Regions from separate parts of the Mesorhizobium sp. IMUNJ 23033 genome, predicted to be linked through region 2. Evidence: riboswitches for the same ligand, from Rfam matches in the RefSeq annotation. Region 2 holds a riboswitch; the other holds the start of a gene.
What was found. Region 2 has a riboswitch for S-adenosylmethionine ahead of ACFX5Q_RS30150 (homoserine O-acetyltransferase). Riboswitches for the same ligand answer to the same signal wherever they lie in the genome.
Positions count from the first base shown of each region.

Region 1 (14,272 bases), on a different contig from region 2:
CCGGAGACGCATAGAATGAGCGGTTCGGCGCTTTTCGAGACCTTTGCTCGCGCACCCTTGGCCTTCGACCACGGGGAGGGGACATGGCTGGTCACCGACAAGGGCGAGCGATATCTCGATTTTGCCGGCGGCATCGCGGTCAATTCGCTAGGCCACAGCCATCCGCATTTGGTCGCCGCGCTCACCGAGCAGGCGGGCAAGCTGTGGCACGTCTCCAATCTCTATGAGATTCCGCAGCAGAGGCGGCTGGGCGAACGGCTGGCGGACGCCACTTTCGCCGACAAGGTGTTCTTCACCAATTCCGGCGCCGAGGCGCTGGAATGCGCCATCAAGACGGCGCGGCGCTACCAGTTCGTCAAGGGTCATCCCGAGCGCTTCCGCGTCATCACCTTCGAAGGCGCCTTCCACGGCCGCACGCTGGCGACCATCGCCGCCGGCGGCCAGTACAAATACCTCGAAGGCTTCGGCCCCAAGGTCGAGGGTTTCGACCAGGTCGGTTTCGACGACATTGACGCGGCGGAAAAGGCGATCACATCGGAGACCGCAGCCATCCTGATCGAGCCGGTGCAGGGCGAAGGCGGCATCCGCCCGGTGCCGACGCAATCCCTGAAGCGGTTGCGGCAGCTTTGCGACCAGCACGGCCTGCTGTTGATCTTCGACGAGGTCCAATGCGGCATCGGCCGTACCGGAAAGCTGTTCGCGCATGAATGGACGGGTGTGACACCCGACATCATGGCGATCGCCAAGGGCATCGGCGGCGGGTTCCCGATGGGCGCCTGCCTCGCCACCGACGAAGCCGCGGTCGGCATGACCGCCGGCGTTCACGGCACCACCTTCGGTGGCAATCCGCTGGCGATGGCGGTCGGCAACGCCGTGCTCGACGTGGTGCTGGAAGGCGGTTTCCTCGAGGATGTGCAACGCAAGGCGCTGCTGCTGAAACAGGGGCTGGCCGGCGTCGCCGACGAATTCCCCGATGTCATCGAGGGCATCCGGGGAACCGGGCTGATGCTCGGCCTGAAATGCGTGATGCCCAACACCAAGGTCAACATGGCGCTGCGCGACCAGCATTTCCTGGCGGTTCCGGCCGGCGACAACGTCATCCGCCTTTTGCCGCCGCTCACCGTCACCGACGCCGAGATCAGCGAGGCGCTCGACCGCATCCGCGCCGGCGCCAAGGGCCTGGCCGATGCCATCGCCGCGGCCGCCGCGAAGTAATCCTGGAACCATTCCCGATGAGCGTTCGCCACTTCACCGACCTGTCCGCCGTTTCCGAAGGCGATCTGCGCTTCATGCTGGACGATGCGGTGGTGCGAAAGGCCAGGCTCAAGGCCGGCGAGCGGACTAAGCCGCTCGAGGGCAAGGTGCTGGCGATGATCTTCGACAAGCCGTCGACGCGCACGCGCGTATCCTTCGACGTCGGCATGCGCCAGCTCGGCGGCGAAACCATCATGCTGACCGGCACCGAGATGCAGCTCGGCCGTTCCGAGACCATCGCCGACACGGCCAAGGTTCTGTCGCGCTATGTCGACGCCATCATGATCCGCACCACATCGCATGAGCGCCTGCTCGAACTGACCGAGAACGCCACCGTTCCAGTCATCAATGGGCTGACCGACGACACCCATCCCTGCCAGCTGATGGCCGACATCATGACCTTCGAGGAGCATCGCGGTCCGGTCGCCGGCAAGACCATCGCCTGGACCGGCGACGGCAACAACGTGCTGCATTCGCTGCTCGAAGCCTCCGCACGCTTCCGCTTCAACCTCAATGTCGCGGTGCCGGAAGGCAGCGAGCCCGACGAAAAGCATGTCGACTGGTCGAAGGCCAATGGCGGCAAGCTGACCTTCACCCGCTCGCCCGAGGAAGCCGTCGATCAGGCCGATTGCATCGTCACCGACTGCTGGGTGTCGATGGGTCAGGAGCACCGTGCCCGTGGCCACAACGTCTTCCTGCCCTATCAGGTCAATGCGGCGCTGATGGCCAAGGCGAAGCCCGACGCGCTGTTCATGCACTGCCTGCCGGCGCATCGCGGCGAGGAGGTCACCGACGAGGTGATCGACGGGCCGCATTCGGTGGTGTTCGACGAAGCCGAGAACCGGCTGCACGCCCAGAAGGCGGTTTTGGCCTGGTGCCTGGGCGCTTGATCTCCGGAGGTGTGATGCCTATCTGCGGGCCATCACGCAAATTGAGCGCGTTTCGGTGCATGTGCCCCTCCGGGCCGCATGGCCGCCCGCCGGAGCTTTGTCATGTTGGAAACCCGTCAAGTGACTGAACACCACCCTCAACTCGGCGAATTCGGCTATGCCGGCGACGATCACGTCGTGCCGTTCGAGGTCGCCCCGCTCGACGTGCGCGGCCGGACCGTCCAGCTCGGGCCGATGCTCGACGCCATCCTTGGACGCCACGAATATCCCGAGCCGGTCGCCCGCCTGCTGGCGGAAGCCTGCGTGCTGACGGTGCTGTTCGGCACCTCGCTCAAATTCGAGGGCAAGTTCATCCTGCAGACCCGCACCGACGGGCCGGTCGACATGCTGGTGGCGGATTTTTCGACGCCATCCGCGTTGCGGGCCTATGCACGCTTCGACCCCGATAGGCTCGAGGCGCTGACGGCTGCCGGCGAAATCTCGCAACAGACGCTGCTCGGCAACGGCGTGCTGGCGCTGACCATCGATCAGGGCGCACACACGCAGCGCTATCAGGGCATCGTCCAGCTCGACGGCGAGACGCTGGAAGAGGCCGCGCGCACCTATTTCCGCCAGTCGGAGCAGATCCCGACCGATCTCAGGCTTTCGGTTGCCAAGCTGGTGACGCCGGGCATCGGTGGTCCCCGCGAGCAATGGCGCGCCGGCGGTCTGTTGGCGCAATTCCTGCCGCAGTCGCCGGAGCGCATGCGCGTGCCGGACATTTCCGGCGGCGACGGCGATCCGCGCGACGAGGTCCATGACCCGGTCGATAATTCCTGGCAGGAGCTGCTGGCCCTGCTCGGCACCATCGAGCCGACCGAGCTTATCGATCCGACGGTCGGCGCCGAGCGGCTGCTTTACCGGCTGTTCCACGAGCATGGCGTACGTGTCTTCGGCGGCGTGCCGGTGGCCGACCAATGCTCCTGCTCGCGCGAGAAGATCCGCGGCATCCTCGAAGGCTTCTCGGCGCAGGAGATCAAGGACAGCACCGAGGATGGCGGCATCCATGTCGCCTGCGAGTTCTGCTCGACGCAGTACGACTTCGACCCGGCGGAATTCGCGGCGGCTCAGTGACGTAACTCCTTCTCCCCGTCACTATACGGGGAGAAGGTGCCGGGCAGGCGGATGAGGGGCGGCGCGAACTTTAGACCGCTTGCTCCCTTAATTCACCGTCCTGCGCGTGCCCGGCAGATCGAGCGAGAAGGCGGGGATGGCGATGTCGAACGTCTCTCCCCGCTTGTTGCGCATCGTGTAATGGCCGACCATGATGCCGGACGGCGTTGAGAGCGGGCAGCCGGACGTATATTGGTAGCTGTCGCCGGGGTTGAGTTCGGGCTGATCGCCGACGACGCCGGCGCCGCGTACCTCCTCGACCCGGCCAGTGCCATCGGTGATGTGCCAATAGCGCGACATCAGCTGCACGAACTCGTCCGACTGGTTGTCGATGGTCACGTGGTAGCCCCAGACATAGCGGTTCTCCGACGGATCCGAGCGATCCTCGAGATAGAACGGCCTGACCTGCACTTCGATGTTGCGCGTAATGGCGCGGTACATGAGCTACTCCAAACAGTCCTGGCGGAAGTCTCGGTGCACTCTTTGACTAGGTCAACGGAGCGCGGCGCCTGTCTCTTCCGTCTTTGTGCGCACCTGCCGCCAAACAATGTCATTTGAGTGACACATGACAATGATGGTGTGCACGGACCGTGCCGGGCGACTCAAGCGCTCTGTCGACCTGTTCAAAACGGCCATCTTCCGGCCGGCTTTTCCGGAGTGACCAGATCTCGATGGAACTGATCGTCATCGCCGCCGCCGTGCTTTCGACAGCCCTCATTCTTTCAAATCTCGCCGGCATCCTGCTTGCGGCCTTCAGGCTGAAGTGGCCGCGCACGCTTGCGCGGCCACCCGGCAAGGCGCCGCCGGTGTCGATCGTCATCCCCTCGCGCGGCGTCGAGCCGTTCACCGAAGAAACGCTTCAGCGCGCCTTCTCGCTCGACTGGCCGCGCTACGAGCTGATCTTCTGCGTCGCCCACGCCGACGATCCGGTGGTCAAGCTGATAAACAGGGCGATCGTCCGGTTTTCGAAGGTGCCGGCCCGGCTGCTGGTCGGTGACGACCGCATCAGCGCCAATCCCAAGCTCAACAATTGCGTCAAGGGTTGGGAAGCGGCGCGCCACCACTGGGTCATCCTTGCCGATTCCAACGTGCTGATGCCCAGGGACTATATCCAGCACTTGATGGCGGCGTGGCGGCCCGACACCGGCCTTGTCTGCTCGACGCCGGTCGGCTCACGGCCGGACGGCTTCTGGGCCGAGGTCGAATGCGCCTTCCTCAACACGCTGCAGGCGCGCTGGCAGTATACCGGCGAGGCGCTCGGCCTCGGCTTCGCCCAGGGCAAGAGCATGCTGTGGAAGAAGCCTGTGCTCGACGCCAATGGCGGCATCCGCGCGCTGGCCGCCGAGATCGCCGAGGACGCCGCCGCGACCAAGCTGGTCAACGGGCTGGGGCTGCGCGTCAATCTTGTCGCTTCGCCTTTCGAGCAGCCGCTGGGTGAGCGCCGTCTCGGCGAAATCTGGTCGCGCCAGGCCCGTTGGGCGCGCCTGCGCCGCGTCACCTTTCCGCTGTTCTTCGCCCCCGAAATCCTGACCGGCGTGGCCGTGCCATTGGTGCTGGCGCTGGTCGCGGCCGCCGGTGCCGGCATCAGTCTGCCGCTCACCGCGCTCTGCGTCCTGGCGCTCGCCTATGTGCCGGAATGCGCGTTGGCCTGGGCCAAGGGCTGGTACCTGTCGCCGCGCACCATCCCGGCGATGATGGTGCGCGACGTGATGCTGCCGGCGATCTGGGCGCGCGGCTGGCTCGGCGGCGCCGTCGACTGGCGCGGCAATGCGATGACCATCCGCACCAAGGCGATGACCGAACTGGAAGAGGGCGCCTGAGCAACGCTCAGGCGTTTGTCCAAATCGCAGTCTGAACCCTTTACTTGGCTGATTTGAGCGCCTGCTCGACATCGGCGAGCAGATCGTCCGCATCCTCAAGCCCGACCGAAAGCCTCAGCGTGCCCGGGCCGATGCCGAGTTCGGCGCGCGCCTCGTCGCTGAGGTTCTTGTGCGTCGTCGTCGCCGGATGGGTTATCAGGCTCTTGGCGTCGCCGAGATTGTTGGAGATCAGCACGATGTCCAAAGCGTTCTGGAAGGCGAACGCCGCCTGCTTGCCGCCCTTGACATCAAGGCAGATCAGCGTCGAGCCGCCCGTCATCTGCTTCCTGACGATATCGGCCTGCGGATGGTCGGCACGGCCCGGATAAATCACACGGGCGATTTCCGGGCGTTCCGCGAGGAAATCGGCGATCTTGCCGGCGCTTTCCGTCTGCTGGCGCACGCGCAGCGGCAGCGTCTCCAGGCCCTTGAGCAGCGTCCAGGCATTGAACGGCGACAGGCTGGGGCCGGTGTGGCGGAAATAGTCGTGCAGATTCTCATCGATCCACTTCTTGTCCGACAGGATGACGCCGCCGAGGCAGCGGCCCTGGCCGTCAATATGCTTGGTCGCCGAATAGACGACAATGTGGGCGCCGAGCTGCAGCGGCTTCTGCTGCAAGGGCGTGGCGAAGACGTTGTCGACGATCAGCCTGGCGCCGATCGAATTGGCGAGCGCAGCGACGGCGGCGATGTCGACCACTTCCAGCGTCGGGTTGGTCGGGCTTTCGAGGAAGAAAAGTTTGGTGTTCGGCTTGACCGCCTTTTCCCAGTTGGCGATGTCGGTGCCGTCGACCAGCGTCGCCTCGATGCCGTATTTCGGCGCCAGCGTCTCGACCACCCAGCGGCAGGAGCCGAACAAGGCACGCGCCGCCACGATATGGTCGCCGGCCCTGGCGCTGCACAGAAGGGCTGCCGTCACCGCCGCCATGCCGGAGGCGGTGGCGCGCGCGTCCTCCGCACCTTCCAGCGCGCACATGCGCTTTTCGAACATGTCGACGGTCGGATTGGCATAGCGCGAATAAATGAAGCCGGGTTCCTCGCCCTTGAAGCGGGCTTCCGCCGCCTGTGCCGTCTCGTAGACATAGCCCTGGGTGAGGTACATCGCCTCGGAGGTCTCGCCGAAGCCGGAACGCAAGGTCCCGCCATGCACGAGTGCCGTCTGAGGTTTCCAGTCGCGCTTCTTGGTCATTGCTCTGTCCCAAACACAAAAAAACCGGCCGCGAAAGTCGCAACCGGTCCATACGGCCTTGCGGCCAACGGTCCTTTAGCGACTTGTTTAACGTGGCTGCAAGCCGACCGGCCAAATCACCACGGGATAACGACCCTTTAGACCCGCACCGCGCTTGCGTCAATTGCCGGCTTGATTAAGAGGTTTGTACCAGCGGTGTTGCAGCGGAGCCAGCCTTTGCGGCGAACAGGCATTCTTCCCGATCAGGACATTTCCGCGCTCTTCCAGTCAGGCGCGCTGAAGTCGCCGCGCGCTCTCGACGCGGACCAGATCCAGCCGGCCAGCCTCGATCTCAGGCTCGGCGATAAGGCCTGGCGCGTGCGCGCCTCCTTCCTACCCGGCCCCGATCATCAGGTCGCCGACAAGCTCGCGCGGCTGCAGCTGCACGAGATCAGCCTCGCTGAGGGCGCGGTGCTGGAAACGGGCTGCGTCTACATCGTGCCGCTGCTGGAAAGCCTGGCGCTGCCGTCGGACATTTCTGCTTCCGCCAATCCGAAGAGCTCGACCGGACGGCTCGATATCTTCACCCGAGTGATGACCGATCGCGGCCACGAGTTCGACAAGATCGCCGCCGGCTATCATGGTCCGCTCTATCTCGAGGTCAGTCCGCGCACCTTTCCGATCGTCGTACGCGCCGGCTCGCGGCTGTCGCAGATCCGTTTCCGCACCGGCAACGCGCTGCTGTCGGAAAGCGAATTGCGCGACCTGCATCATGCCGAGATGCTGGTGGCCACCGAGCCGCCCAACATTTCCGGCGGCGGCATTGCACTGTCGATCGATCTCGATGGCGACAAGGACGGGTTGGTCGGCTATCGCGGCAAGCACCACACCGGCCTGATCGATGTCGACAAGCGTGCCGCGCAGGACGTCGTCGATTTCTGGGAGCCGCTCTACAAGAGCGGCGCCGGCGAACTTGTGCTCGATCCGGACGAGTTCTACATCCTCGTGTCGCGCGAGGCGGTGCATGTGCCGCCTCTCTATGCCGCCGAGATGACGCCTTTCGACCCGCTGGTCGGCGAATTTCGCGTCCACTATGCCGGCTTCTTCGATCCGGGCTTCGGCCATTCGGCGGCCGGCGGCACCGGCAGCCGGGCGGTGCTCGAAGTGCGCAGCCATGAAGTGCCCTTCATCCTCGATCACGGCCAGATCGTCGGGCGGCTGGTCTACGAGCACATGCTGAAACGGCCGCAGGCGCTCTACGGCACCGATCTCGGCTCGAATTACCAGGCCCAGGGCCTGAAACTATCCAAGCATTTCCGCGCCGCGCGCTGATCTTTCCGCCACCGCCAGACCGTGCTTGCCTGACCGGGCGTGCCATGCTTGGCTGTGCCTCAGCCCGTCGAGGTGACGGAAATAAAGGGGAAGACCATGCAAATCTCGAGATGGATCCTGTCGGCAGCCGCAACTGCCCTGCTGACGCTCGGCGCCGGTTCGTTGCCGGTGCAGGCAGCGGAGAAACTGAAGATCGGCACCGAGGGCGCCTATCCGCCGTTCAACACCATCACTCCGGACGGCAAGGTCGTCGGCTTCGACGTCGACATCGCCGATGCGCTGTGCGCGCAGATGAAGGTCGAATGCGAAATCGTCACCCAGGACTGGGACGGCATCATTCCCGCCCTCCAGGCCAAGAAGTTCGACGCCATCATCGCCTCTATGAGCATCACCGAGGAACGCAAGAAGCAGGTCGCCTTCACCAACAAATACTATACGACGCCGCTTGCGCTGGTCGCGCCGAAGGACAGCGAGCTGACCTCGACCGACCCGGCAGCCCTTGCCGGCAAGACGGTGGGCGCCCAGGCATCGACCACCCAGGCCGATTTCGCCCAGGATGTCTACGGCAAGGCCGGCGCCGAAGCCAAGCTCTACCCGACCCAGGAAGAGGCGATCACCGACCTGCAGAACGGCCGCCTCGACGCGGTGATCTCTGACAAGTTTGTGCTGGTCGACTGGATGAAGAAGGCGAGCGACGGCTGCTGCAAGATGGTCGGCGACGTCAAGGGCACCGAGACGCAGGCCGGCATCGCCGTGCGCCTCGACGACACCGCACTGCGCGACAAGCTCAACGCGGCCATAGACGCCATCGTCGCCGACGGCACCTACAAGAAGATCCAGGCCAAGTATTTCGACTTCGATATTTATTGAGAGGTTGAAACTGCCAATCTCCCCCCTCGTGGGGGAGATGCCCGGCAGGGCAGAGGGGGGCGCGAAGGATCGCCCTCGCCCACGACAGCTGAAGGGCAGGTGCTCTCGATTGAGACGCTGGAGGGACAGCGCCCCCCTCTGGCCTGCCGGCCATCTCCCCCACGAGGGGGGAGATCACGCCTTCACAGCGCCTTCACCGCCACCTTCACCGGCTTTTCGATCTCGAGCGGGTTGCGCAGCGGCAGGCCGAAATCCCCGGCTTCGATCTCGAAAATATCGCCGGCCTCGGTCCTGATGCCGTCGGCGAAGGACAATGTTGCCGTGCCGAACATGTGCACATGCACGTCGCCGGGCTGGCGGAAGGCCGAATATTTGAAATGGTGGTGCTCGAGATTGGCGATGGTGTGCGACATGTTCGCCTCGCCCGACAGGAACGGCTTTTCCCAAAGCAGCTTGCCGTCGCGAACGATGCGCGATGAGCCCCTGACGTCGGACGGCAGGTCACCGATCAGGATCTCTGGCCCGAACGAGGCGTTGCGCAGCTTCGAATGCGCCAGGAAAAGATAGTTCACACGCTCGGTGACATGGTCTGAAAACTCGTTCGACAGCGTGAAGCCGACACGGAACGGCGCGCCGTCGTCGCCGATGACGTAGATGCCGGCGATCTCCGGCTCCTCGCCGGCATCCTGGGCAAACGCCGGCGACATCAGTGCCGCGCCCGGCGCTACCGCCATCGTGCCGTTGCCCTTGTAGAACCATTCCGGCTGCACGCCGGTCTGGCCCTTCGCCGGCTTGCCGCCCTCCAGCCCCATGCGGAACATCTTCATGGAATCAGTGAGCTGCTCCTCGCCGTCGGTGCTGAGCTTCTTGTGCATGGAATCGCGCGTCGCCGCCGAGCCAAGATGGGTGAGCCCCGTGCCGGTGAGGTGGAGATGCGCGGGATCGGGATGGTTGATCGGCGACAGCAGGCGCCCCTTCTTGTAGGCGGCGTCGAGGTCGACGGCCTCGCCAAAACCCTTGCGCTCGATCAGCGCGGCGAGCCCGGTGCCCGTGCGCGCGGCTTCCATGGCCAGCGAATAGACGCTGCGGGCGCCGTTGATGATCCGGGTCTTGCCGCCTTTGCGGGCGACGACGCGGATCGTCTCTGCGTCGTCGAGGATCTGGGAGATCAGCATGATATACCCTCTCTCTGGTGCCTTGGCCCGGCCGCCTGCATGGCAAACCCTGACCTGCACGGCTCGGGACCAATCCGCGCCGCGGGTGAAATTCTTCGTCCGGATTGCGCTCGCAGGCCTGGTCCCTCGGGGGACTTCTGTGCATCGGCGGGTTGCCGACGGCCGCGATGTGACCCGTATGCCTTCCTGCTTGCCTCGCCCTTAACCCTTGTTCTTGTTGTAGACGTCGAAGACCACGGCGCCGAGCAGCACCAGGCCTTTCACGACCTGCTGCCAGTCGACATTAACGCCCATGATCGACATGCCGTTGTTCATGACGCCCATGATGAAGCCGCCGACCACCGCGCCGATCACCTGGCCGACGCCGCCCATGGCTGAAGCGCCGCCGATGAACACCGCTGCGATGACGTCGAGCTCGCTGCCGAGGCCCGCCGCCGGAACCGCTTGTCCGAGCCGCGCCGCGATGATCAGGCCGCCAAGCGCCGACAATACGCCCATATTGACGAACACCATCAGCGTCAGCCGTTCGGTCTTGATGCCCGACAGCTGTGCTGCCTTGGCATTGCCGCCCATCGCATAGATGCGGCGGCCGATCGTCATGCGTTTGGTGACGAAGACGAACAGTGCGATCAGCACGCCCATAACCATGAGAACGATTGGCAGGCCCTTGTAGGTGGCGAACTGGTAGACCAGGAGCAGCGCGAGCGCGCTGGTCACCAGGGTCTTGACGACGAACAGCGTGAAGGGCTCGGCTTCATAGCCGTGCTGCTCGCGCGTGCGCCGTGCCTTGAGCCCGAAATAGGCATAGGCGAGCACGGCGATGAGACCGATCACGATCGTCGTCATGTGCAGCGTCAGGCCGCTGCCGACGATGGTCTTGCCGGCGGCGTTCACCGTCGGCGGGATCAGCACCAAGGGGCCGATCAAATCCGGGATGAAGCCGGAGCTGAGCGCCTTGAAGCCAGCCGGAAGCGGCCCCACGGACGATCCGCCACCCAGCAGCGCCTGGCAGATGCCGCGGAAGATCAGCATGCCCGCCAGCGTGACGATGAAGCTCGGTATTCGGTGATAGGCGATCCAGTAGCCTTGCCCCGCGCCGATCAGGCCGCCGATGATCAGGCAGACGATCGACACCACCAGCGGATTGCTTAAGGGGCCAAGCGGCCAGATGACCATCATCATCGCCGCCAGCGCGCCGATGAAGCCGGCGACGGAGCCGACGCTGAGGTCGATATGGCCGGAGACGATCACCAGCAGCATGCCCAGCGCCATCACGATGATGAAGGAGTTCTGCTGGACCAGGTTGCTCAGGTTCACCGGCTTGAACAGTGTTCCGGACGTGGTGAACTGGAAGAACACCATGATGGCGATCAGCGCCAGGATCAGGCCGTACTCGCGCAAATTGGTGATTAGCGCAGAGACGGCCACGCGGGGCCCCTGCTGCACATCTTCGGCGACGCCGCTTTTCGGCGCGGGAGCGCTTTCGGTGCTCATGATGCTTTTCCTTCTCCCCGGACGATGGCACGCATTATCTTTTCCTGGCTTGCGTCGCTTGCCGCCATTTCGCCTACGATGCGCCCTTCGTTCATGACGTAGATGCGGTCGGTGATGCCGAGCAGTTCGGGCATCTCCGATGAGATGACGATGATCGCCTTACCCTCGGAGGCGAGACGCGCGATGATGGTGTAGATTTCATACTTGGCGCCGACGTCGATGCCGCGCGTCGGCTCATCGAGGATCAGCACCTCCGGATTGGCGAACAGCCATTTCGACAGCACCACCTTCTGCTGGTTGCCACCCGACAGATTGCCCGTCATCTGATAGACGCTGGACGAGCGGATGTTGGTCTTGGCCTTGTAGTCGTTGGCGACGGCCAGCTCGCGCATATCGTCGATCACGCTATGACGCGACACGCCGCTGAGATTGGCCAGCGTGATATTGTGCTTGATATGGTCGATCAGGTTGAGGCCGTAGGTCTTGCGGTCCTCGGTGACATAGGCGATGCCGTGTTCAACCGCCTTGCTCACCGAGGAGACGTCGATCGGCTTGCCCTTGAGCATCACCTCGCCGGTGATGCGGCGGCCGTAGGAGCGGCCGAACAGGCTCATGGCGAATTCGGTGCGTCCGGCGCCCATCAGCCCGGCAATGCCGACCACCTCGCCCTTGCGGACGTCGATATCGATACCCTTGATCACCTGCCGCTCGGCATGGAGCGGGTGATAGACCGACCAGTTCTTCACCTGGAGCACGGTCTCGCCGATCTTGGGCTCGCGCGGCGGATAACGGTCGTCGAGCGAGCGGCCGACCATCGAGGTGATGATGCGGTCTTCGCTGATATCCTTCTTGGCAAGCGTCTCGATCGTGCGCCCGTCGCGGATGACCGTGACCTTGTCGGCGACCCGGTTCACCTCGTTGAGCTTGTGCGAGATCAGGATCGAGGTCATGCCTTGGCGCTTGAATTCAAGCAAAAGGTCGAGCAGCGCCTGGCTGTCCTTTTCGCTGAGCGACGCCGTCGGCTCGTCCAGGATCAGCAGCTTCACTTCCTTGCTCAGCGCCTTGGCGATCTCGACCAATTGCTGCTTGCCGACACCGATATTGGTGATCAGCGTCTTGGGGTCCTCCTTGAGGCCCACCTTCTTGAGCAGGGCGCTGGTGCGCGTCTCGTTGGCATTCCAGTCGATGACGCCGAATTTGGCGTGCTCGTTGCCAAGGAAAATGTTCTCTGCGATCGACAGCATCGGCACCAGCGCAAGTTCCTGGTGGATGATGACGATGCCCTTGTGCTCGCTGTCGTGGATGCCTTTGAAATGGCATTCCTCACCGCGGTAGACGATCGCGCCGTCATAGGTGCCGGACGCGTACACGCCCGACAGCACCTTCATCAGCGTTGACTTGCCGGCGCCGTTCTCTCCGACCACGGCATGTATCTCGCCTTCCTCGACGCTGAGGTTGACGTTCGACAGCGCCTTTACGCCGGGGAACGTCTTGGTGATGTCGCGCATCTCCAAAATCGTCGAGGTCATCAGGAATTCCCTCCGAGGCCGGCAAACAATACCGGGCTCGCTGGTTAACGAAAAGGGGCCCTGCGTTGCGCAGGACCCCTGTCTTTGCAACCGAGATTACTTCAGTTCGTCGGCCTTGATGTAGCCGGAGTCGACGACCAGCGCCTGGTAGTTCGACTTGTCGACCTCATGCGGCGTCAAGAGGATCGAGGGGACGACCTTGACGTCGTTGTTATAGGTCTTGGTGTCGAGACCGTCCGGCTTGCCGCCCGACAGCACCTTGTCGACGAGTTCGACGGTCGACTTGGCCAGTTCGCGGGTGTCCTTGAACACGGTCGAGTACTGCTCGCCGGCGATGATCGCCTTGACCGAAGCGGTCTCGGCGTCCTGGCCGGTCACGACCGGCCACGGCTGGTCGGCGGTGCCGTAGCCGACGGCGCGCAGCGAGGCGATGATGCCGCGCGACAGGCCGTCATACGGCGACAGCACGCCATCGACGCGGCTGCCGTCCGAGTAGTTGGCGGACAGCAGGTTGTCCATGCGGGCCTGCGCGGTGGCGGCCAGCCAGCGCAGCGTGCCGACCTTGTCCATGCCCGTCTGACCCGACTTGACGACGAGGGTCTTGTTGTCGATCAGCGGCTGTAGCACCGACATGGCGCCGTCGTAGAAGAAGAAGGCGTTGTTGTCGTCCGGCGAACCGCCGAACAGCTCGATGTTGAACGGACCCTTCTTTTCCGGAATGCCGAGGCCCTTGAGCAGCGAATTGGCCTGGATGACGCCGACGCCGAAATTGTCGAAGGTGGTGTAGTAGTCGACGTTGGCGGTCTTCTTGATCAGGCGGTCATAGGCGACGACGACGACGCCCGCGTCAGCGGCTTTCTGCAGCGCGTCCGACAAGGTGGTGCCGTCGATCGAGGCGATGATCAGCGCCTTCGGGCCCTTGGTGATTTCGTTCTCCAGCTGGCTGAGCTGGTTCGGAATGTCGTCCTGCGCGTATTGCAGGTCGACGGTATAGCCGAGCGCCTCGAGCTGGGACTTCACGGCATCGCCGTCATTGATCCAGCGCTGCGAGGTCTTGGTCGGCATCAGCACGCCGACCAGGCCTTCGCCTGCATGCGCAGGCAGCGTCATGGCCGCGATGCCAAGGGCCGCCACGGCGGCCAGTGTCTTGATGATTTTCACAGTAACTCTCCCTGGTTGATGGACGCGACACCTCGGGGCTTCGCGGGCCGCGCAGTCGAGCAGAAGCGCAAGCGCGCTGCTGTCGTCTATCGATCTCCGGTATCCTCCCAATCGGCCCTGGGACGCAGATTTCAATCGATACGATTTTCCTCGTCATCGACTGGCACGCCCCAGGACGCGCGAAGGGTGTGTCCCTTTGACATAACTGTCAAATGCGATCTTTGATGATTGCTATACCGAAACTGATATATGATTGAAAACAGATCGATCCTTCGACGGGAACAGGCGACAATCATGGCGGCATTGCGAAATCCTTCTGGAATTTCCGGTAGTTACGACGAGCTGCCGGGCGACGGCGAAACCCTGCTGCGCAGCGGCCTGAGCCTAC
Region 1 covers NZ_JBJACT010000015.1:44,486-58,757, forward strand. The annotation lists gene ACFX5Q_RS17705 (aspartate aminotransferase family protein) at 16-1,215, shown strand; gene argF (ornithine carbamoyltransferase) at 1,233-2,144, shown strand; gene ACFX5Q_RS17715 (Hsp33 family molecular chaperone) at 2,223-3,257, shown strand; gene apaG (Co2+/Mg2+ efflux protein ApaG) at 3,345-3,737, opposite strand; gene ACFX5Q_RS17725 (ceramide glucosyltransferase) at 3,968-5,116, shown strand; gene ACFX5Q_RS17730 (O-succinylhomoserine sulfhydrylase) at 5,157-6,344, opposite strand; SAM riboswitch at 6,400-6,477, opposite strand; gene ACFX5Q_RS17735 (2'-deoxycytidine 5'-triphosphate deaminase) at 6,561-7,655, shown strand; gene ACFX5Q_RS17740 (ABC transporter substrate-binding protein) at 7,752-8,525, shown strand; gene araD1 (AraD1 family protein) at 8,708-9,700, opposite strand; gene mmsB (multiple monosaccharide ABC transporter permease) at 9,902-11,194, opposite strand; gene mmsA (multiple monosaccharide ABC transporter ATP-binding protein) at 11,191-12,723, opposite strand; gene chvE (multiple monosaccharide ABC transporter substrate-binding protein) at 12,820-13,884, opposite strand; gene ACFX5Q_RS17765 (LysR family transcriptional regulator) at 14,179-14,272, shown strand, end outside.
Region 1: it holds a riboswitch for S-adenosylmethionine, as region 2 does, so the genes downstream of both, ACFX5Q_RS17730 (O-succinylhomoserine sulfhydrylase) here and ACFX5Q_RS30150 (homoserine O-acetyltransferase) in region 2, are expected to answer to the same signal.

Region 2 (14,272 bases):
ACGTCAACCTGATCGTCCAGATGGTCCTTTGGACCCCGTATTACTTCCTCTCGCCGCGCCATCGTGCCTGGTTCGTGCCGAAATTCTGGTCAGGCACCTGCATGTGGCTCTACGACAAGATCGCCGGCACCAAGAGCGAGATCACCGGCCTCGAAAACCTGCCCGAGGGCTCGTTCATCCTGGCGCCGAAGCACCAGTCGTTCTGGGACGCGATCGCCTTCTTCCCATTCTTGCAGGACCCGCTCTACATCCTGAAGCGGGAACTGACCTGGATCCCCTTCTTCGGCTGGTACATCATGAAGATGCGCATGATCCCGGTCGATCGCGGCAGCCGCTCAAAGGCGCTGAAGGCGGTGGTCTCCGCGACCAGGGAAGAGATGGCGCGCAATCCGCGCCAGCTGATCATTTATCCCGAAGGCACGCGCCGCGCGCCGGGCGACGAGCCGGCTTACAAATATGGCATCGTCGAGCTCTACACCCAGCTTGGCGTCCCCGTGGTGCCCGTGGCGCATGTTGCTGGCCTCTACTGGCCACGCCGCAAGTTCCTGCGCTACCCCGGCACCGTAAAGGCGCGCTTCCTGCCGCCGATCCCCGCAGGGCTCGACAGGGAAGAGTTCATGGAGCGGCTGATCGGCGAGACGGAAGCTGCCTGCGACCAAATGCTTGTTGAGGCCTCGCGCGCGCCAAACCCGCCGCCGATGCCGCCGACGGCAGTCAAGCGGCTGGCAGAACTCGGCGCGGCGAACAAGGCGAAGGCCTGATCCCCAGCCATCCCGCCCGGTCGGCTCACGGCCACGCCGCCAGTGCTGTGGTCAGCACCAGCGTTGCCGCGAACGCCAGATTGATGATGCGCGAAGCCAGCGGCTGACGCAGGAAGCGGGCGAAGGCCGCCCCGGCGAGAAGCCACAGCGCATGGATGGCGACGATCATCAAGGCCAGGACCGCCAGCCTGGCCGGGATGCCGAGATCCCCGGCTCCCGATGAAGCGCCGGCGAGCACGGCGGCAATCGCCACATAGGCTTTCGGGTTGGCGACGGCGAGCAGGAACCCGCCGAGGAACGTGGGACGGTCAGCGCCACTTTCACGCCCGGTCAGCGGCGGCGCGGTCGCTATTTTGTAGGCAAGGTAGAGGATGTAGGCGGCCGAGGCGATCGCCAGCAGCGGCGCCAGTCCCGGCATCGAGGCAAGCACCGCCATGATGCCGGTGGCCACCACCAGCAGCACCGCGATCGTGCCGATGACGATCCCCGATGCGTAACGGAGCGAATCGCGCAGGCCGAAGGCGGCGCCTACGGCGGTGACGCTGATCGTCGCCGGGCCTGGACTGCCCATGACGACGGTTGCCGCCAGCACCAATGCGAGCAATTGCTGCCACTGCTGCGTATGCGAAAGAACCTCTCCGGCCATCTCGGCTTCCCGCATCTTGCCACGATGCGAAAACGCTATGACAGGCAGCGCGGCGCGTCTTGAACGATCGTGCGTCGGTGAAAGGCCGCCGGCGGCTATGCACTCGCCTCGTCCAGCGCGGCCATATCGTCCACGCCGAGCCTCAGCGAAGCGGCGCGTACCAGGCTGTCCATCTGGGCGAGCGTCGTGGCGCTGGCGATCGGCGCGGTGATGCCCGGCCGGGCCATCACCCAGGCCAACGCCACCTCCGCCTGCGTAGCCGAATGACGCTCGGCCACGGCATCGAGTGCGCTCAGGATGCGCATGCCGCGTGGATTGAGATAGTCCTTGACGCCTCCGCCGCGCTGGCTTTTGCCGAGGTCGGCCTCGCTGCGGTATTTGCCGCTCAGAAACCCCTTGGCGAGACCGTAATAGCTGATGACGCCAATGTCCTCCGCGAGGCAGAGATTGCGCAGCGGACCATCGAAGGATGAGCGGTCGTAGAGATTATAGGCAGGCTGCAGCACTTCGTAGCGCGGCAGGCTGCGCAAGCTTGCCACGTCCAGCGCCGCGCGCAACTGGCCGGCATCGAGGTTGGAGCAGCCGGCATGGCGGATCTTGCCCTTGGCGAGCAGGCTCTGGTAGGCGCCGAGCGTTTCCTCGTAAGGCGTCGCCGGATCCGGCCAATGCGACAGATAGAGGTCGATCACATCGGTCTGCAGCCGCTTCAGCGACTGGTCGACCGCCTTTTCGATATAGGCAGCAGAGAGATCCCGCCTGCCCTGGCCCATGTCCGAGCCGACCTTGGTGATGACGATGACCTCGTCGCGGTTGCCGCGGCTTTTCATCCACTTGCCGATGATGGTTTCGGATTCGCCGCCCTTGTTGCCGGCATGCCAGCGCGAATAGGCGTCCGCCGTATCGATGGCGTTGAGGCCGGCGCCGGCAAAGCGGTCGAGCAAGTCGAAGGACGTCTTTTCGTCGGCGGTCCAGCCAAAGACATTGCCGCCCAGAACCAGCGGCGCGATGGAAAGGTCGGTACGACCGAGACGGCGTTTCTGCAAGATTGGCTCCGTGATGCTGGTATGGGACGGGCGAAAACCCGAGGGTTCGGGGCTGGAGCTAAGCTAGGTCTCGTCATGCCAAGGTCAAAGGCCTGGCTGCTCTTTCCTGCGGGCCAGCGCTTCACAAAGGCGCGAGGCGCCGGGCCACCTCTTCCAGCCAGTGGTCGCTTATGCCCAGCGCCTCCAGATGTTCCAGCGTGCTGAGCAGATAATCCTCGTTCCTGCCGGACTGGCCGACGGCGCCGCGGACAATATCAGCCGCATGCGCCGCGTCGAGCCCGCCGGCATACTGCTCATGCGCGCGGTCGACGATAAAGGCGACCGCGCTCACCGTCTCGCCCCCGCTCGTGCCATTCTTGTCGAGGCGGATATCGAGCTGCCGTTCGAGGTAGACGCTCGTCACCAGTTCGCGCTCCCGCAGATAGGTGAGCACCTCGTCGCGCAGCTCGCCGGGCACGCGAAACGCCAGCCCGACACAGGAGCCGCCACGGTCGAGGCCGAGCACAAGGCCCGGCCGCGCGCGCGTTCCGCGATGCACGAAGGAGTAGACGCAGAGCGACCGGCGGTAGCCGTAAAGGCGGGCGCGCCGCGTTTCGACATGCGCGAATCCCGGTCGCCAGATCAGCGACCCATAGCCAAAAACCCAAAAATCGCCCATATCGCCAAGCCTGATTGCACGAGAGTGACGACACTGCATCGGAATCGGTGCTTTTTCCGTCTATCTGCTTGTTGCGTAAACGACAGTCCACCCGCAACAGGCGGCGTTAATGAAAGCTGCAGCATGACGTCAAGTGACGAGCGCCCGCCGAACTTTCGCCGCCGGCTGTTCTGGCTTTTCGCTTTCATCGCCGTGCTGTTCGCCATCTACAGCGGCGGCTGGTTCTATCTGGCCGACCGCGTCAGGAGCGAAGCCGACAAGGCGGTGGCCGCGCTCAACGGCAACGGCATCGAGGCCGGTTGCTCCAACCTGACCGTCAGCGGCTATCCGTTCAGCTTTGCCGTTTCTTGCGACACCCTGGCCTATGAGGACGACACCAGGAATGTCGCCGCCTCGACCGGCAGCTTCAATGCCGTCGCGCAGATCACCCGGCCTCTGTCGCCGGTCGCCGACCTGCGCGGGCCGCTCAGGACCTCCGTGCCGGGCATGACACCGCTCTGGATCGACTGGGACAGACTGCGGGCAGACGTGAAGCTCTCCTGGCCGCTGCCGCGGCGCATTGCGCTGAAGGCCGAGGGCCTATCCGGCCAGACCGACCCAGCCGACGACACGGATCCCGTCTCGCTGTTCAGCGCCGGGACGGCGGCGGGGCAATTGCAGCCCGATGGCCAGGACATCGCCTACACTGGAAGCGTCGGCGATCTCGAGATCGACGCCAACGCCATCGGCGGCCGCGTACTGCCGGCGCTCGACGGCAGCGGCGAGGCGACGCTAAAGAACGGCGTCGCGCTGATCGGAAAGCAGGTAAAGAGCCTGCGCGGCCAGGCCGTCGACATCGCCAAGCTGGACCTCTCGTCAGGCACGGCGCGCGTTACCGTCTCCGGGCCTCTGTCGGTCGATGCCGAGGGCCTGATCGATGCCGATCTGACGATCAGGCTGAAAGATCCCAAGGCGGTGGCGGCAATCCTCGGCGCCGCCATCCCCGAGCGCAAGAGTGAGATCGAGCAAGGCTTTGCCGGCCTGGCGATGCTCGGCAACGAACCGTCGATGCCGCTCAGGATCGTCAAGGGCAAGGCATCGCTCGGCTTCATTCCGCTGGGCAAGATCAAGCCGGTCGATTAGGAACAACGAATGAGCAGACCGGTAAGGCTCCTGAGCGTTGGCGCGCTGACGCTGGACACCATCCTTCGTCTCGACACGCTGCCCATGCATCAGGGCAAGTTTATCGCCTCCGACGCTGCCCAGATGGCCTCGGGCATGGCTACCAGTGCTGCTTGCGCCGCGCAGCGGCTCGGCGCCGATGTCTCGCTGTGGGCAAGTGCGGGTGACGATGCCGTCGCCGACCAACTCATTGCCGGCATCGAGGCCGAAGGTGTCGACTGCGGCTTTGTCCGGCGCGTCAACGGCGCGCGTTCGGCACTGGCCGCGATCCTGGTCGACGCCCATGGCGAACGCATCATCGTTCCCTTTTACGACCCGAAGGCGCAGGCCGATCCCGAGAAATTGCCCGCCGATCTTTCCGGCTTCGACGCCGTGCTGGTCGACGTGCGCTGGCCGGGCGCCGCCGCACTGGCCCTGACCTCGGCGCGGGCGATGGGCCGTCCGGCGATCCTCGATGCCGACACCGCGCCGCTGGAGGTGCTGGAACAGCTGTTGCCTTTAGCCACGCACATCGTCGCCTCGGAGCCGGCGGCACGCATCGTCTGCGGCCAGGCGCTGGATCCGGAGACCGCCTGCGCCGATCTCGCCAGCCGTACCGATGCCTTTGTCGCGGTTACCGGCGGAGCACAGGGAAGCTGGTGGCATGACCATTCGACCGGCTGCGTGCGCCATGTCGCGGCGCCGAGGATCAAGGCGGTGGACACGCTCGCCGCCGGCGACGTGTTTCACGGCGCCTTTGCCGTCGGCATGGCGGAGGCGATGCCTCCCGAGCAGGCCTTGCGCTTTGCCAGCGCTGCCGCCGCGCTCAAATGCCAGCGCTTCGGCGGTCGGCTGGGCGCGCCGGACCGGGCCGAGACGCTGGCGATGATGGCGGCCCACTGGCCTGCGTCATGATAGCCTCAACCAAGGTCCGTTGAGACTCTGGTCAGGCCGAGCCGAAAATGTTGGTTTCCGAGAACCGGAGCGGAGCGTACTTGAAGTACGTGAGCACCGGAAGCGCAGGAGACCGCCATTTGCAGGCCGGCCTCACCTGAATATCAATTGACCTTACCCCTTGGCCGGGTGCTCAACCGCCTGCCGGCCGAAATCCGGCACGTCGATGTCCTGGCCGGCCTCGATGATCGAGCGGCGCACGGCACGGGTGCGGGTGAACAGGTCGAACAGCTTTTCGCCGTCGCCCCAGCGGATCGCCCGCTGCAGCGAGGCAAGATCCTCCGAGAACCGCGCCAGCATTTCGAGGATGGCGTCCTTGTTGTGCAGGCAGACGTCGCGCCACATTGTCGGGTCGGAGGCGGCGAGACGGGTGAAATCGCGAAAGCCGGAAGCCGAATACTTGATGACTTCGGATTTGGTCACCGACTGCAAATCGTCCGCGGTGCCGACGATGTTGTAGGCGATGATATGAGGCAAATGCGAGACGATGGCCAAAGTCATGTCGTGATGCTGCGGGTCCATCGTATCGATGTTGGAGCCGCAGCGCCGCCAGAACTCCGACAGCTTTTCCAATGCAGCCGGATCAGTACCTGGAACCGGTGTAAAGATGCACCAGCGATTGTCGAAGAGGTCGGCGAAACCGGCGTCCGGCCCGGATTTTTCCGTGCCGGCGAGCGGATGGCCGGGAATGAAATGGACCCCCTCCGGCACATGCGGATGCATCTGCGCGATGACGGAGGCCTTGGTCGAGCCGACATCAGTGAGGATGGCGCCCTTCTTCAGTGCTGGCGCGATTTCTTCGGCGATCGCGCCGGAGGAGCCGACCGGCACCGAGACGATGACCAGATCGGCATCGCGCACCCCTTCCTTCGCATCGGTGGTGTAGGAATCGCCGAGGCCGAGTTCCTGCGCCCGCGCCAGTGTAGTCGGGCTGCGCGTCGCGATGGCGACATGGCCGGCCAGCCCCTCGCGGCGGATGACGCGGGCCAGCGACGAGCCGATCAGGCCGATGCCGACCAGCGCGACTTTTTCGAACAGCGGTGATGTCATGGCGTTCTAGCTTTTCAGGAATGTCGTCAGGGCGTCGATGACGCCGCGATTGGCTTCTTCGGTGCCGATGCTCATGCGCAGTGCATTGGGAAAGCCGTAGCCGGAAACGCGCCGCAAGATGAAGCCGCGCGCCGTAAGATAGTCGTCCGCGGCCGCAGCCGAATGCTTCTTGTCGTCGGGAAAGTGGATCAGCAGGAAATTGCCGACGCTCGGCGTTACCCTGAGCCCGAGCTTTGTCAGTTCCTCGCTCAGCCATGTCAGCCATTTCTCGTTATGCACCACGCTGCGCTCGATATGGCCGCGGTCGCGGATGGCGGCGATGCCGGCCTCGATCGCCGTGGCATTGACGTTGAAGGGGCCGCGAATGCGGTTGATCGCATCGACAATGTGCATCGGACCATACATCCAGCCGATCCGCGCCCCGCCAAGGCCGAGCTTGGAGAAGGTACGGGTCATGACCACGTTCTCGGCGCTGCCCGCCAACTCGATGCCGGCTTCATAGTCGTTGCGGCGCACATATTCGGCGTAAGCCGCGTCGAGCACCAGAAGCACGTTTTTCGGCAGGCTGGCATGCAGGCGCCGCACTTCCTGGAATGGCACATAGGTGCCGGTCGGGTTGTTGGGATTGGCGAGGAACACGATCTTTGTGCGCGGCGTCACCGCCGCCAGTATCGCATCGATGTCGGCGCGCTCGTCGGTTTCCTTGACCGCGACCGGTGTTGCACCGGCCGACTGGATGTAGATCTTGTAGACCATGAAGGCGTGTTCGGTAAAAACAGCTTCATCGCCAGGCGCCAGGTAGGTCTGTGCCAGCAGGCCCAAAATCTCGTCGGAGCCGTTGGAGCAGATGATGTTCGCCGCATTCAGTCCATGCACCTCGGCGATCGCCTCGCGCAGCCGCCTGGCGGTGCCGTCGGGATAGACGTCGAGCTTTGCCGCGACTTCGCGCGCGGCCTCGATCGCCTTCGGCGATGGGCCGAGCGGGTTCTCGTTCGACGACAGTTTGTAGACCTTGGCAACACCGGCCGGCGCCGTGCTCTTGCCTGGCACATAGGCGTCGATGTCCATGATCCCCGCGCGGGGCGTTGGCCGTGCCTGATCCGGTCTCTTGTTCATGTCTAACAAATCCATCGAGATTTCTTCCGCCGGAAGCCGCAGCGGAAATACTAGCCGTGGCCCGGAATGTCGAGAGCCGGCAGTGGCGCGAGTGGCCGGCCGTTGACGGCAAGGCGCGCGAGTTCTAGAAGAATGTGACAGTTCCGTGGTGATTTGGCCGGTCGGCTTGCAGCCACGTTAAACAACTCGCTAAAGGGCCGTTTGCATCCTGTAACCGGCTTTGCGAAGGCATTGCCGGTTTTTTTATTGTCCGCCGCCGGCCGGACGATGCGTACTGCAAGAGCGATATGATGGCCGTTCCGCGCCCTGGAAGAACCAACAACGAGATCGACGCACCGTCGAGCCCGGTGTTGCGGTTCGGCGCCGACAAGCCGCTGAAGCTCGACGCCGGCACGCTTTTGTCGCCGTTCCAGATCGCCTACCAGACCTACGGTACGCTGAACGACGCGCGCTCCAACGCCATCCTCGTCTGTCATGCGCTGACCGGCGACCAGCATGTCGCCAGCACCAATCCGGTGACCGGCAAGCCGGGCTGGTGGGAGGCGCTGATCGGCCCCGGCAGGATCATCGACACCAACCGTTTCTTCGTCATCTGCTCCAACGTCCTCGGCGGCTGCCTAGGTTCCACCGGCCCCGCCTCGACCAATCCGGCCACCGGCAAGCCCTACGGGCTCGACCTGCCGATCATCACCATCCGCGACATGGTGCGGGCACAGCTTATGCTGGTCGACCATTTCGGCATCGAAAAACTGTTTTGCGTGCTCGGCGGCTCGATGGGCGGCATGCAGGTGTTGGAATGGGCCTCGACCTATACCGAGCGCGTCTTCTCGGCGCTGCCGATCGCCACCGGCGCCCGCCATTCCTCGCAGAACATCGCCTTCCACGAGGTCGGTCGGCAAGCCGTGATGGCCGACCCGGACTGGCATGGCGGCAAATATTTCGAGCATGGCAAGCGCCCGGAAAAGGGGCTCGCGGTGGCGCGCATGGCCGCGCACATCACCTATCTGTCGGAAGCAGCACTTCACCGCAAGTTCGGCCGCAATCTGCAGGACCGCGAGGCGCTGACCTTCGGCTTCGACGCCGATTTCCAGATCGAGAGCTACCTGCGCCATCAGGGCATGACTTTCGTCGATCGCTTCGACGCCAACTCCTACCTCTACATGACCCGTTCCATGGATTATTTCGACCTCGCCGCCGACCATGGCGGACGGCTGGCCGATGCTTTTGCCGGAACGAAGACGCGCTTCTGCCTGGTGTCCTTCACGAGCGATTGGCTGTTCCCAACCGAGGAGAGCCGCTCGATCGTGCACGCGCTGAACGCCGCCGGTGCCTCCGTCTCCTTCGTCGAGATCGACACCGACCGCGGCCACGACGCCTTCCTGCTCGAGGAACCGGAACTGTTCGCCGCCATCAACGGCTTCATCGGCTCGGCCGCGCGAGCGCGAGGGCTCAGCGCATGACCCCGAAAAGTTGCAGACTTTTCGGACCGGAATCATGCGCCAGGCAGGAGGCGAAGCCATGAGTGTAAATCGCGCCCAGCGCGTCGACCTCGAAGTCGTCGCCGGTCTCATCCCGGCGCGGTCGCGGGTGCTGGACGTCGGCTCCGGCGACGGCCTGCTGCTCGAATTGCTGCAGGCGACCAAGCAGATCGACGGCCGCGGCCTGGAACTGTCGCAGCGCGGCGTCAACGAATGCGTGGCGCGCGGCCTCAGCGTCATCCAGGGCGACGCCGACACGGACCTCGAATTCTATCCCGACAAGGGTTTTGATTTCGTCGTCCTGTCGCAGACCCTGCAGGCCACCCGCAACCCGAAGCTGGTGCTCGACGAGTTGCTGCGGATTGGCAACCGCGCCATCGTCTCCTTTCCAAATTTCGGCCACTGGCGGGTGCGGCTGTCGCTGTTCGTCAAGGGGCGGATGCCGGTGACCAAGGACCTGCCCTATTCCTGGTACGACACGCCAAACATCCATTTCTGCACCATCCGCGACTTCGTCAATCTGTGCGAGGAGCTCGGCGCCACGGTGGAAAGGGCGACCGCTCTCGACGCCAACGGCCAGAAGATCGGCCTGTCGATGCCGTGGTGGTTCTGGAATTTCTTCGGCCAGCAGGCGGTGTTCCTGCTGAAGCGATGATCTTGGCCAGCTGCCGGCCACGCAGCTATTCCAGAACGTCGGTGGCCTTGTGGGGATGCTCGACGCCGTCGACGAAGATGACGTCGGACTGCGAGTTTTCGGTGCGCAGCGCCAGGATCGCCTGATAGGCGGGCGAGTTATACCACCGGCGTACATGGTCACGGTCGGGGAATTCGATGACGATCAGATGTCCCGGCCAGGTATTCTCGACGACCTCTACCGCACCGCCATGCACCAGGAAGCGGCCGCCGAAGGGTTCCAGCGTGGCGTCGATCTTGTGCAGATATTCGACAATCTCAGGTCCCAATGTGGCCTGGCGCATATGGGCAACGGCGTAAGCGGTCATGGCTGAACTCCTCTTTTGCAACCGCGGCAGTCTTGCCGACATGCGGTAGGCAGGTCGATTACGTGACAGGTAATAGCGGCAGCTATTTCCCTAGGCGGGCAGTTGAATCGACTCTCATTCCTTCCGGATGAGCTTGCCAGCCAGCAGACGGTGTTGCAGTTCAGGCGCGGCTTGTGAAATTCGACGGGCGCACGGCTTGCCTGCCGACAGTCGGGATGACACAGGCTTTTCTTTTTTGTACGGTCGAATCGAACGCAATCCCGGGGTGGTATGGAAGGCGGCCATCAAATCTATCCGCACATCGCAGAACCCGGGGCATAGCCGCATGGGCAAAACCATCGACCCGGCCCCCCTTATCACGGTGATCACGCCGACCCACAATCGTCGCGACCAGGTGGTGCGCGCGGTGGAAAGCGTGCTGGCGCAAAGCCTTACCCAGTTTGAGCACATCGTTGTCGATGACGGCTCGACTGACGCCACGGCCGCGGCCCTTGCCGCCATCCGCGATCCACGGCTGGTCTATGTCGGTGCGAAATGGCGCGGCGCCAACGCTGCCCGCAACGCCGGCATCGAGCGTGCGCGCGCGCCGATCGTGGCCTTCCTTGATTCGGACGATGTCTACCTGCCGGACCGGCTGGAGCGGACGCTGGCGCGTTTCGACGAGAACCCGTCGCTGGAAATCCTCATCAGCTCGTTCGTCTCGGTGAAAGGCGGCCGCAGCACCAAATGCGTCAATCGCGAAGCGTTCCTGACCCGCAGTTCGCTGGAGAAGGCGCTGGTCGGGCAGACGATCTTCATCGCCGGCTCGGCGATTACCGCCCGCCGCGAATCCCTGCTGGCGATCGGCGGTTACGACAGCGACATCGCGCGCATGCAGGATCGCGAATTGCTGCTGCGATTTGCCCGCCGCAGCGGGGCGCTGCTGTCCGAGGACATCGACTGGAAGAAGTATAATTCGGAGAATTCGATCTCCGGCCGCCGCGACGGTTATGTCGAAGCCTACGCAAACCTGATCGACAAACACCCTTACATCGCCGATCGCTATCCCGACGTCCCGCCCTACATGATCGCGCGCCAGATCATCGCCGATGCGATGAAAGGCAGGGTTTCCCAGGCATTCGCCGGCTATCTGGCCAACCGGTCGTCGAAAGCGCTGGGCTACTCGCTGCCGCAGCTGTTGCGCGGCTATGTCGGTGGCCGGCGCTGGCGCCGCGATCTCTACGATGAGTTCCGCGAGAAATACGGCACGCGGCCGGCCTGAACCACCCCGAACCGGAGGTTCGGGAAAGCTCAAGGTTCATCGATCGAGTTCCGGGTTCATCGATCGAGTTCCGGAAAATACGGGTCTGAAAAAAACCGCCGGTCGCGCTCGCCCTGCAGGCAGTCGATGGGAGGCGCGGCGTCGATCCGGACTGTCGTCGCGTTGGCTATGCCGCTCACTTCGAGGATGAGCTTGCGCCGAATGGCGGTCGAAAATTCTGAAGCTGCGTAGATCGGCAGCACGAAGGACCCAGGGCCGCCGGTGACGCATTGCTCATAATAGCTGTCGAGATGGCTGAAGGTCGGCGAAGGGCTGATCAGGATCGGCAGGCCGTTGATGACGATGCCCTTTGCCAGCGCCGCATCGCGCGTCGCGGTGACCGGCGGGCCGATATTGTTGGGGCCGTCGCCTGAAATGTCGATAACGCGCCGCGCGCCAGCGAAGACGGTCTTTTCGAAGAGATCGGCGCCGAAGGCAAGTGCGCCGGAAATCGAGGTGCCGCGAAAGCTGCGGAACGGGCGGGCCGCGATCCTGTCGGCGAAGGCGTTGGCGCTGTCGCTGCCGTCGATGATCTGCCAGGCGAGGATGGCGTCGTCGCGGACGGTGCCCGCCCACTCGAAATAGGTCAGCGCAATGCGCCCGTTCGTGCCCGAACGCACCGCCTTGATGAAATCCGGATGCCTGAGCGCCTCGACATAGCCGGCACGCTGCAGGGCGAACTCCTTCTCGTTCATCGACAGCGAGATGTCGACGGCCAGCACCAGTTCGACATCCACGGCAATCGCGTCGGCCGGCACAGGCAGGGGTGCTGCCTGGGTACAGGCGAAACAGGCAAGCAGGCTGAGCATGTCGAGCATGGCTGCGTGCGTCCGAGTGATGCGGACAATTTTCACCGCGATCGCGGCAAAATAAAGCTTACCGGATTGCGTCTTCGGCGAGCCTACTTCTTCCGCCTTGCGGCGGGCGGCGGCGGCTCGATGGCGCCGGCTCTGACGCGGGCCGGCTTGAGCGCCGATCCGCCGGTATCCTTCACGATCGTCAGCGAGCGCGGGAAGAACTGGTTGTTGTGCTGGCCGCGGCCGATATTGAGGATGGCGGCGTCGGGCAGGCGCCGCGCCAGCATCGACAGCACCTGCCTCAGCGTCGCGCCGTCGAACGTATCCAGCGCCTCATCGATGATCACCCATTTCGGTCGCCTGAGCGCAAGCCTGGCAATAGCCAGCAGACGCTGCTCTTCATCGGCCAGCTCATGCTCCCAGCGCGCCGAGCGGTCGAGCGAGGATGCAAGCCGCTCGAGACCGGCCTCGGCCAGCACCGCCGCGATCTCGGCATCCTCGACCGGTGCCGTGCCATTGGTATGGTTGAGCACCTCGCGCAGCGTGCCGAGCGGGAAATAAGGGGTTCGCGGAACGAAGATCGGCGCCTCGCCGGCCGGCATGCCGATCCGCCCGCTGCCCCATGGCCAGAGGCCGGCAATGGCGCGAAAGAACAGCGTCTTGCCGGCGCGCGGGTCGCCGGTGATCATGACGCGCTCGCCGGGGTGGATCTCGACATGCGGCTCGGCGAGCTTTGTGCACCCATCCGGCGAAGCGACCTCGAGCCGCTCGAAGCTCAGCTTGCCATCCGGGTTTTCGCCGAAGACGATGCGCTTTTCCTTGTCGTGGAGGATGTCGGTTTCGCCAAGCGCGATGCGGAAATCGGCGACGCGCATCAGCGTCGCCCGCCAGTCGGCGATGCCGCCGATGTTGTTGATGAACCAGCGCAGCGAGGAATGCACCTGGTTGAAGGCGCCGACCGCCATCATCAGCCCGCCGAAGCTGATATCGCCGGCGAAATAGACCGGCGACGCGACCAGGATCGGCGCCACCACGGTGATCCAGCCATAGGTGTCGGTGACCCAGGACAGGTTGATCTGCGCGCTGTAGATGCGCTTCATGGCGCCGAGCACCGTGCCAAGATCGAGCTCGAGTTGCCGCCTGGCGTCAGCCTCGCCATGCGCCAGCGCGATGGCGTCGACATTTTCGTTGACGCGAACCATCGAGAACCTGAGTTCCGCCTCGCGCGTGTAGCGATCGCTGTTGAAGCGGATCAGCGGCCGTCCGACCAGCCAGCTCAGCCATGAGGCGATGCCGGCATAGAGGATCGCCGCCCACACCATGTAACCCGGTATCGCTAGCGAACGGCCGCCTATGTGGAAGACGAAGCCCGAGGACAGCGTCCACAAGACACCGATGAAGGACACAAGCAGGATGAAGGACTGCAGCAGGCCGACACCGAGATCGGTCGACAGATCGGACAAATGCGCGGCGTCCTGCTGCATGCGCTGGTCGGGATTGACGCCGATGGCACCCGCATGCGCCAGCCGGAAGGCGCGCGCCGGCCGCATCCATTCATCGATCAGGTCAAGTGTCAGCGCCTGTCGCAGCTTCAGCCGGATCGTCTGGTTGAGCCAGGTCTGGCCGACGTTGAGCACCAGCAACCCGCCGGCAATTTCGGCAAAGACGAGAAGCTGGTGCAGGAAGCCCTGCATGTCGCGCCGCGCCAGCGCATCGTAGAAGGGCTGGTTCCAGCGGTTGAGCAGAACCTGCCCGATCGCGGTCGCGACAATGACGGCCACGATGCCGATCGAGGCCCAGACGAGTGGCTTGCGTACCGGCGAGGTCTTCAGCGCCTGCCGGATCGTCTTCAACTGGTCGCCGAGGCTGCTGGCTTCGACCGACACGGCGGCCTGTCCCGCACCGGCTATGACATCCGCTTGATCCGCCATGCGCGATATCCCTGCATTCGGAAGAGTGGTGGAGCCGATCAGAACCATGACCGGCCATGTTCAGGCGGCGGCACCGCACTCGACAGATAGGGAGTGACAAAGCCCGGGTCCGATCACGAACGCGTCACCCGCCCGGGGAAGCCGCCTCACCGCCGCGCGACCGGCCGAGCCTGGTCGCGCCTTGCGGCGAGAGCACCGGCACGAAGACGCGGCGCGATGCACGCTGGGCGACCGGTACACCCTGATAAAGCCGCTTCTGCGCCTCGACCACGATGACACCGGAAAAAATCGGCCAGAACCGCCGGCCGGCGCGCTCCAGCACATTGTGGAACCGCATCATGAAGCGCCGGGGCGACGGCGGAAAGAACAGCGCGTCGGACCATGCCGCCGGGGTGAA
Region 2 covers NZ_JBJACT010000038.1:1,936-16,207, reverse strand. The annotation lists gene ACFX5Q_RS30190 (lysophospholipid acyltransferase family protein) at 1-761, shown strand, start outside; gene ACFX5Q_RS30185 (LysE family translocator) at 787-1,407, opposite strand; gene ACFX5Q_RS30180 (aldo/keto reductase) at 1,503-2,450, opposite strand; gene ACFX5Q_RS30175 (gamma-glutamylcyclotransferase) at 2,572-3,108, opposite strand; gene ACFX5Q_RS30170 (DUF2125 domain-containing protein) at 3,232-4,230, shown strand; gene ACFX5Q_RS30165 (sugar kinase) at 4,240-5,163, shown strand; gene ACFX5Q_RS30160 (prephenate/arogenate dehydrogenase family protein) at 5,317-6,252, opposite strand; gene hisC (histidinol-phosphate transaminase) at 6,259-7,368, opposite strand; SAM riboswitch at 7,504-7,581, shown strand; gene ACFX5Q_RS30150 (homoserine O-acetyltransferase) at 7,659-8,828, shown strand; gene metW (methionine biosynthesis protein MetW) at 8,887-9,501, shown strand; gene ACFX5Q_RS30140 (DUF1330 domain-containing protein) at 9,527-9,847, opposite strand; gene ACFX5Q_RS30135 (glycosyltransferase family 2 protein) at 10,173-11,108, shown strand; gene ACFX5Q_RS30130 (DUF1194 domain-containing protein) at 11,165-11,965, opposite strand; gene ACFX5Q_RS30125 (ABC transporter ATP-binding protein/permease) at 12,049-13,875, opposite strand; gene ACFX5Q_RS30120 (class I SAM-dependent methyltransferase) at 14,000-14,272, opposite strand, start outside.